DNA from 4 places in the Robinsoniella sp. RHS genome. Region 3 is predicted to be linked to each of the others. Evidence: predicted binding sites of a transcription regulator. Region 3 holds the regulator's gene; each other region holds the start of a gene.
The links. The regulator Rex, encoded in region 3, represses fermentation and respiration genes when NADH is low (regulators of the CRP and FNR family bind a similar motif). The targets are predictions, from matches to a motif close to ATTGTTAANTANTTAACAAT.

Region 1 (2,212 bases), on a different contig from region 3:
GTCTTCATAGCTGCTGCGTGTTTTTCCATTTTTTCTTTCTGTGCCGGATGGATGTACAGGGATGCTGTATGTCCGTATCCGCCGTCAGCTACTAACTGAGCTGCTTTTACAAGAGCTTCATCGAAGTCTTTTGCTTTATATAATGCCAGTACCGGAGATAATTTCTCATGTGCGAATTCTTCACTGATGTCTACAGATTCTACTTCACCGATCAGGATCTTGGTTGCTTCCGGAACTTCTACACCTGCAAGCTTTGCAATTGTATAAGCGGACTGTCCAACGATCTTAGCGTTTAATGCGCCGTTGATGATGATTGTTTTACGAACCTTATCCAGTTCTTCGCCTTTTAAGAAATAGCATCCGCGGTCTGCGAATTCTTTCTTTACTGCGTCATAGATGCTTCCTACTGCTGTTACAGACTGCTCAGAAGCACAGATCATACCATTATCAAATGTTTTGGAATGGATGATGGAGTTAACTGCAAGTTTTACATCTGCTGTATCATCAATTACAACAGGGGTATTACCAGCGCCTACACCTAAAGCAGGTTTTCCTGAAGAGTATGCGGCTTTAACCATACCAGGACCACCGGTTGCAAGGATGCAGTCTGCTGCTTTCATTACTTCATTTGTTAATTCAAGGGAAGGAACGTCGATCCATCCGATGATGCCTTCCGGTGCTCCTGCTTTTACTGCTGCATCTAAAACAATCTTAGCTGCTGCAATGGTACAGTCTTTTGCACGCGGATGCGGGCTGATGATGATGGCATTTCTGGTCTTCAGAGAAATTAAAGTCTTGAAGATTGCTGTTGAAGTCGGGTTTGTGGTTGGGATTACTGCTGCAATTAATCCTAACGGCTCTGCAATTTTTTTAATACCAAATGCAGAATCCTCTTCAATCACGCCACAGGTCTTTGTACTTCTGTAAGCATTGTAGATATACTCTGCAGCATAGTGGTTTTTGATAACCTTATCTTCTACAATACCCATACCTGTTTCAGCAACTGCCTGTTTTGCCAGCGGAATACGCTGCATATTTGCTGCCATAGCAGCTTCAAAAAAGATCTTATCTACCTGTTCCTGTGTGAAAGTAGCAAATACCTTCTGCGCTTCGCGCATAGCAGCCAGTTTCGCATTCAATGCTTCAACACTGTCAATCACTTCAGGTACTACATTAACCGTGGTTTCTTTCTTAGCCATGTTTGTTCCTCCTTGAATAGGTGAATTTATAATTTGTTTTGGTTCATTTATTGACAATTTTTTAACAAGGTCATCATACTATACCGTTAAAATTTTGTCAATCCTTTTTTCAAAAAAACTACAAAGATTTTTTTACCATCTGAATACTCGTAAAATTCCACATTGTAACCTGCTCAAATTCGCTATAAATACAGATTTTCTCACAAAAAATCACATTTCAAAAGGACAGGACCCCTAATTATAAAATTTTTGTAAATTGACCTAGTATTTCCAAATAACAAAAAAATATTCCCCAGGTCCGGCGGTTTATTTCGTTAATAAAATGCCAAACTCTGAGGAATATTTATATGAAATTTGTTTTAGTTTGTTAAAAAATTAGCATTTCTCCGGTTCCGGATAATCAACACCAAAAGTATCTACTGTCATAGATTTAATCTTTTGCTCATCTAATGGACGGTCGCTGTAATCTGTATCTGTTTCTGCTATCTTATTTACAACATCCATACCCTCCGTAATTTTACCGAAAGCCGCATAAGATCCATCCAGATGAGGTGAATTCTTATGCATAATGAAGAACTGGGAACCTGCAGAGTTGGGATCCATAGCTCTTGCCATGGAAAGAACACCCGGTGTATGTTTAAACTGGTTTGCAAAACCATTCTGTGAGAACTCTCCTTTAATACTATATCCCGGACCTCCCATACCATTTCCGTTAGGACATCCGCCCTGGATCATAAATCCATTGATTACACGGTGAAAAATAATTCCATCATAGAAACCTTTTTTTATAAGGCTGATAAAATTGTTTACACTGTTTGGTGCAATCTCCGGATATAATTCTGCTTTCATAACATCGCCATTTTCCATAGTAATGGTTACAATTGGATTCTGTGCCATAGTTTTATTCCTTTCATTAAATGTAATTCCCGCCATAAAGGAGGGCTGTGTTACAAACAGTTACTTTTTCCTGCCTGTACCAATAAATTATAATATGTAATCTTCAATGTTGCAAG
Region 2 (2,212 bases), on a different contig from region 3:
ATAAGGCTGATATGCCGCACACAGCTCTTCCTCCGGAACACTGATACTTAAGACAGCATTTACACCTTCCTGTGGATGTATACCATTGTAATATGTAACAACTGTTTCTTTTTTATCTTCTTTATATAGAGGAAACAGATCCAGAATATACGGCTGGGACCAAAAGCTCTTCCCTTCTGCCTGCTCCATCTGTTCTATGTACTCTTTGTTTTCCGTATGCAGAACCTTTCCCCTCTGATAGATGATTTTCCCATCCATACTCAGACATAGCGCACTGAAATATTCCTTATTCCTGGTTGTGCTGTCATACCATTCTTTCAGTTCCCAGTAATCTTTCTTCGTGGCTGTTCCAAGCAAAATTTTCTGCATCCAGCTGTTAATCATCAACTTTGATGTAACATCCTCTACGTCATAAAATATTTTATCCACATCTTTATGTACTTCTTTTAGTATAATAATACCAGACTCACAACTGCTTTTTTTGTCAATATGATTGATCCATATAGAAAAGCATCCCCCCGCAATCAGCAGCGGAATAATCACAAAAATCACTAATGATGAGAATAACTTTCTTTTCAGCGTTAAATCCCTGAATTTTCCCAATCCACATTTCCCCCTCAGTATCTTCCTATTATCCACATTTTACATCGTACTAACCACAAAAAGCAACCTCTTCTCTCCATGTTATAAGGCACCGCTCTCATATAACATCCAATATGCTATATTATAACAATCCTTTCGCAATATTTACAAATATTGATTTTATATCCTACCAATTTTGTCAATATATAATAATCTTTTTCATTAAGACCTACTGTATTCGAAAAAGTGCATCACCGCCCTTGACGTGTATACAATGTACATGTTATGATAATCCTGTCAATTAATTAACAATACTTCAATAAATATTCCCTGGCTTTTGTGGGGAAAATTAAGAATATCATATCGTAGGAGGTAATGTATGAGAAGCGAATGGAATGATTTTAACAGTGGTGTTTGGACAAAAGAAATTAATGTCCGTGATTTCATCCAAAAAAACTATACAGTTTATGAAGGTGATGAATCCTTCCTGGCTGAGGCGACAGAAAACACGAAGGAACTGTGGGCTCAGGTAATGGATCTGAACAAAAAGGAACTGGAAGCCGGCGGCGTGCTGGATATGGATACTAAGATTATCTCCACCATTACTTCCCATGGTCCTGGATATTTGAATAAAGAGAAAGAAACGATTGTTGGATTCCAGACTGACAAACCTTTCAAGCGTTCTTTACAGCCTTACGGCGGTATCCGCATGGCGGCAAAAGCTTGTAAAGACAATGGTTATGAATTAGATGCTGAAGTTGATGAGTTTTTCACAAAACACAGAAAGACACATAATGCAGGTGTATTTGATGCCTATACTCCGGAAATGCGTGCATGCCGTTCCAGCCATATCATCACCGGACTTCCGGATGCTTATGGACGCGGACGTATCATCGGCGATTACCGTCGTGTTGCTCTGTATGGTGTTGATCGTCTGATCGAAGACAAAAAAGACCAAAAAGAAAGCACACGTACCATCATGTACTCTGATGTTATCCGTAACCGTGAAGAATTATCCGAACAAATTCGTGCTCTTGAAGAATTAAAAAAATTAGGTGAAATTTACGGATGCGATATTTCCAAACCTGCTACAAATACCAAAGAAGCAATCCAGGCATTATACTTTGGTTATCTTGCAGCTGTGAAGGAACAAAACGGTGCAGCTATGTCTCTTGGACGTACTTCTACTTTCATCGATATCTATGCAGAACGTGACTTAAAGAATGGCACTTTTACAGAAGAAGAAATCCAGGAATTCGTAGACCACTTTATTATGAAACTTCGTCTTGTTAAATTTGCACGTACACCTGAATATAATGACCTTTTCTCCGGTGACCCGACATGGGTAACAGAATCCATCGGTGGTGTTGGTATCGACGGACGTCCTATGGTAACAAAAATGTCTTTCCGTTATCTTCATACTTTAGACAACTTAGGACCTGCTCCTGAACCAAACCTGACCGTACTGTGGTCCACAAGACTTCCTCATAGCTTCAAGGCTTTCTGCGCTAAAATGTCTATAAAGTCTTCTGCTATCCAGTATGAGAACGATGACCTCATGCGAGTAACTCATGGTGATGATTACGCAATTGCATGCTGTGTATCATCTATGCGGGTTGGTAAAGAAATG
Region 3 (2,212 bases):
ATGAAGCCGGAAACTTTGATGAAGTTAAAACAGATAAAGAACTTGCAAACAGATTAAAAGACACGGAAAGGGCGGTCGTACCCGGATTTTACGGTGCAAAACCGGACGGATCTGTTAAAACATTTTCAAGAGGCGGTTCCGATGTAACGGGTTCCATTGTTGCAAAAGCAATTCAGGCTGATTTATATGAAAACTGGACAGATGTATCCGGCTTTCTCGTGACAGATCCGCGGATCATTGAAAATCCGGAGGTAATCGAGACCATTACATACCGTGAATTAAGAGAGCTTGCATATATGGGGGCCACTGTACTTCACGAGGATGCTATTTTCCCGGTTCGCAAAGCGGAAATCCCCATTAATATTAAAAATACCAATGCTCCTCAGGAAAAGGGAACTCTGATCGTGGCTCATACCTGTCATAAACCGAAATATACGATTACCGGTATTGCCGGTAAAAAAGGTTTTGCAGCCATCAATATTGAAAAAGATATGATGAATGCGGAAATTGGATTTGGACGCAAAGTGCTTGGAGTGTTTGAAGAAAATGATATTTCTTTCGAACATATGCCTTCCGGAATTGACACCATGACCGTATTTGTACATCAGTCAGAATTTGAAGAAAAAGAACAGAAGGTACTTCAGGGAATCCAGCGAAATGTTCATCCGGATTATATTGATTTAGAATCCGATCTTGCATTGATCGCAGTAGTAGGCAGAGGAATGCGTTCTACAAGAGGCACTGCAGGAAGAATTTTCTCAGCGCTTGCCCATGCAAATATTAACGTAAAAATGATCGATCAGGGATCAAGTGAATTAAATATTATTATTGGTGTACGTAATGAAGATTTTGAGACGGCGATTAAAGCTATTTACGATATTTTCGTTACAATCCAGCTCTAACATCGATTCACCTGTCCCCATTATCGGTATGAATGTGCCAAAATGCCTGTATAACAGGAAATTTTGTATTTTCTGCCATAATAGTTTGACATGAAATTCACAATTCGTTATAATGTTTATACGATAGAGTAAACGAGATTATGCATTTGGAGGATGGTATTGTGGAGGAAAAGGAAATTTCAAAAGCCGTCATAAAAAGGCTGCCTCGTTATTACCGTTATCTGGGAGACTTGCTGGAGGATGGTGTGGAGCGGATATCTTCGAACGAATTAAGCGACCGCATGCAGGTGACAGCATCTCAGATTCGGCAGGATTTAAATAACTTTGGTGGTTTTGGACAACAGGGATACGGTTATAACGTGAAGTATCTTTACAATGAAATAGGAAAGATTTTGGGTCTGGATAAAACTTATAATATGATTATTGTAGGAGCCGGCAATCTGGGACAGGCATTGGCAAACTATGTGAAGTTTGAAAAGCGCGGGTTCTGGATTAAAGGTATCTTCGATGTAAATCCAAGGCTACAGGGCGTGACGGTACGTGGAATTGCGATTCGGATGACAGATGATCTTCCGCAGTTTGTCAGAGATAATGAGATTAAAATTGCAGCGCTTACCCTGCCTAAGGAGAACGCTGAACAGATGGCGAACCTGCTGATTGAGAACGGCGTGAAGGCAATCTGGAATTTTGCTCATATTGATCTGCGCCTGCCGGAGGATGTAATTGTAGAAAATGTACATCTTTCAGAGAGCCTGATGCAGTTATCCTATAACATTAACCGTTATGAAAGAGAACATGAAATTAAAGAATAAGTAAGTGGACAAAATAACGCGTAGGAGGATATCAGAAAGATATTTTTACGCGTTGTTTTGCGTTTGAAAGTGGGTGAAAGATATGGAGTACCTGGTAACAGCAGAAGAAATGAAGCGCTGCGATCAGACAACAATAGAAAAGATAGGGGTACCATCCATGGTTTTGATGGAACGGGCAGCCCTGGCATGTGTGGAAGAGCTGGTGGACGGCAGTTTTAACCTTGAAAATGTACTGGTGGTGTGTGGAAGCGGCAATAATGGTGGCGATGGTTTTGCCATTGCAAGGCTGCTGCATCTGCGAGGGATAGCTGTTTGTGTATATTTTGCGGGAAATGAGGCATCTTGTACACAAGAAACCAGATTGCAGAAGAATATCTGCGAAAAATATGGTGTGATTTTTGTAAGTAAGTTGGGGGTAGGTGAATATACTAGTATAGTAGACGCTATGTTTGGAGTAGGTCTATCCAGAAATATCGAAGGCCATTATGCGGATGTGAT
Region 4 (2,212 bases), on a different contig from region 3:
CAACGAACCAGTACGCGCTGGCCTTTTACATTAATATCATCTACTGATTTTTTATTAAGCATGTGTATCTGCCTCCTGGGTTATTTATTATAATTATGAACTTTATATTATTGCTCCGCAATCATTGGAACACAACTGTGGAGCAGAATACGTACTGTTAAATTGGTTGAATATGATCAAATGCACCAGCAAAACCACAAAAGAGTCCAGTCCTAAGACCGGACCCTTCAGGATCTAACTTGTTATCTCTGTTTTGCTTGAATTATGCTAATTCAGAGAAGTATTTGATTGTACGAACCATCTGGCTTGTGTAGGAGTTTTCATTGTCATACCATGAAACTACCTGAACCTGTGTTGTGCCGTTATCTAATGGCAGTACCATTGTCTGTGTAGCATCAAACAGGGAACCGAATCTGATTCCAATGATATCACTGGATACTAATTCTTCTTCTGTGTAACCAAAAGATTCTGTAGCTGCTGCTTTCATAGCTGCATTGATATCTTCTTTTGTAACTGTTCCTTCTACAACTGCTGTTAAGATAGTAGTAGAACCTGTTGGAACTGGTACACGCTGAGCAGATCCGATTAATTTTCCGTTTAATTCAGGAATAACTAAACCAATAGCTTTTGCTGCGCCTGTGCTGTTAGGAACGATGTTAGCTGCTGCTGCACGAGCTCTTCTTAAATCTCCCTTTGGATGAGGTCCGTCAAGAGTCATCTGATCTCCTGTGTAAGCATGGATAGTAGCCATGATACCAGTTTTGATTTTAGCTAAGTCATTTAAAGCTTTAGCCATAGGAGCTAAGCAGTTTGTTGTACAGGAAGCTGCTGAAATAACAGTATCTTCTGCTTTTAATTCTGTATGGTTTACATTGTAAACGATTGTAGGAAGGTCATTTCCTGCTGGAGCAGAAATAACAACTTTCTTAGCACCTGCTGCAATATGAGCAGAAGCTTTATCTTTGGATGTAAAGAAGCCTGTACACTCCAGAACTACGTCAACGTCTAATTCGCCCCAAGGAAGATCTTTAGGATCTCTCTGTGCGTAGATTTTGATTTCTTTTCCGTCTACTGTGATGGAATCTTCGCTGCAAGTAACTTTATCAGCTAATGCATATCTACCCTGAGCTGAATCATATTTTAATAAGTGTGCTAACATTTTAGGATTTGTTAAGTCGTTGATTGCAACTACTTCATATCCTTCTGCGCCAAACATCTGTCTGAAAGCAAGACGTCCAATACGTCCAAAACCATTAATTGCTACTTTTACTGCCATGATTTAATTCCTCCTAAGAATAAAATATTATAACCGGGAGCATATTATATGTACCTGGTTAGTTTAGAGTTTCATTAAGATTGTTAAAGAAACATCAACCTATTTGCTATTTTACCTAATTTCCTTCTAAAATTCAAGTGCAATTTCAAAATTTATGCTTCTTTTACAAATTTCTGTATACCTGCACATTAAAAATGGCATATTAGCGGGGAAACATGTCTTTTTGTTATAGATTGCCCCGCAGGAGACAAGCTTCCGTACCTCATATACGCCTTATATATTCGTAAGTTCTACAAATTCCGGTTTTCTTTTCCGAAATTCGGTATAACGGGTAAAACCGCATTCTTCTAAAATCTGCCGAAGCTTCTTAAATTCATAAGCCAGGTATTCCGGTGTATGGGCATCTGACCCCAGGGTGATCAATTCTCCGCCCAGTTTCCGGTAAGCCCTGATCACATCCACCGATGGGTTCGGCTCTCCAAGTCCATACTTGATCCCGCCGGAATTTACTTCCAGGGCAATCCCTTTTTCAATCAGCAGCTTTAGGATGCCATCCAGAATCTCCCGATACTTTTCATAGGAATAATCCCGGTTTTTATTAGGCCCGTAACGGACTACATAATCCAGGTGCCCGTATGAATCAAAATCAGAAAATGCCCGTATGTTCTTTTCAATAGATTCAAAATACTCCAGATAGCAGGATTCTTCTGTCCTTCCCTCAAAGAAGCTGGGATAATAGGGATCACATCCCCTGACCACATGGGAGGAACCGATAATAAAATCAAAAGGATACTTCTGCACATAGGCTTCGTGTTTTTCTGCAAGATGTGCCTGCAATCCCAATTCTACGCCAAAAAGCAATTCCATTTTATCCTGATATTCTTCTTTTAAGCACCGGTATTCATTAAAATATGCTTCTGTATTTAATTCAAAATC

Region 1: adhE (bifunctional acetaldehyde-CoA/alcohol dehydrogenase) is a predicted target of Rex. The motif match lies at 1,249-1,268, and genes of this name have one in related genera.
Region 2: pflB (formate C-acetyltransferase) is a predicted target of Rex. The motif match lies at 876-895, and genes of this name have one in related genera.
Region 4: gap (type I glyceraldehyde-3-phosphate dehydrogenase) is a predicted target of Rex. The motif match lies at 1,356-1,375, and genes of this name have one in related genera.

Annotation. Positions count from the first base shown of each region.
Region 1 is NZ_JNGB01000081.1:50,591-52,802, forward strand. Features, by position in the region: gene adhE (bifunctional acetaldehyde-CoA/alcohol dehydrogenase) at 1-1,199, opposite strand, end outside; gene RHS_RS21955 (peptidylprolyl isomerase) at 1,575-2,096, opposite strand.
Region 2 is NZ_JNGB01000137.1:6,057-8,268, reverse strand. Features, by position in the region: gene RHS_RS25755 (sensor histidine kinase) at 1-603, opposite strand, end outside; gene pflB (formate C-acetyltransferase) at 962-2,212, shown strand, end outside.
Region 3 is NZ_JNGB01000003.1:252,975-255,186, reverse strand. Features, by position in the region: gene RHS_RS02965 (aspartate kinase) at 1-902, shown strand, start outside; gene RHS_RS02960 (redox-sensing transcriptional repressor Rex) at 1,064-1,714, shown strand; gene RHS_RS02955 (bifunctional ADP-dependent NAD(P)H-hydrate dehydratase/NAD(P)H-hydrate epimerase) at 1,797-2,212, shown strand, end outside.
Region 4 is NZ_JNGB01000006.1:25,838-28,049, reverse strand. Features, by position in the region: gene RHS_RS04670 (phosphoglycerate kinase) at 1-62, opposite strand, end outside; gene gap (type I glyceraldehyde-3-phosphate dehydrogenase) at 263-1,276, opposite strand; gene RHS_RS04660 (histidinol-phosphatase HisJ family protein) at 1,550-2,212, opposite strand, start outside.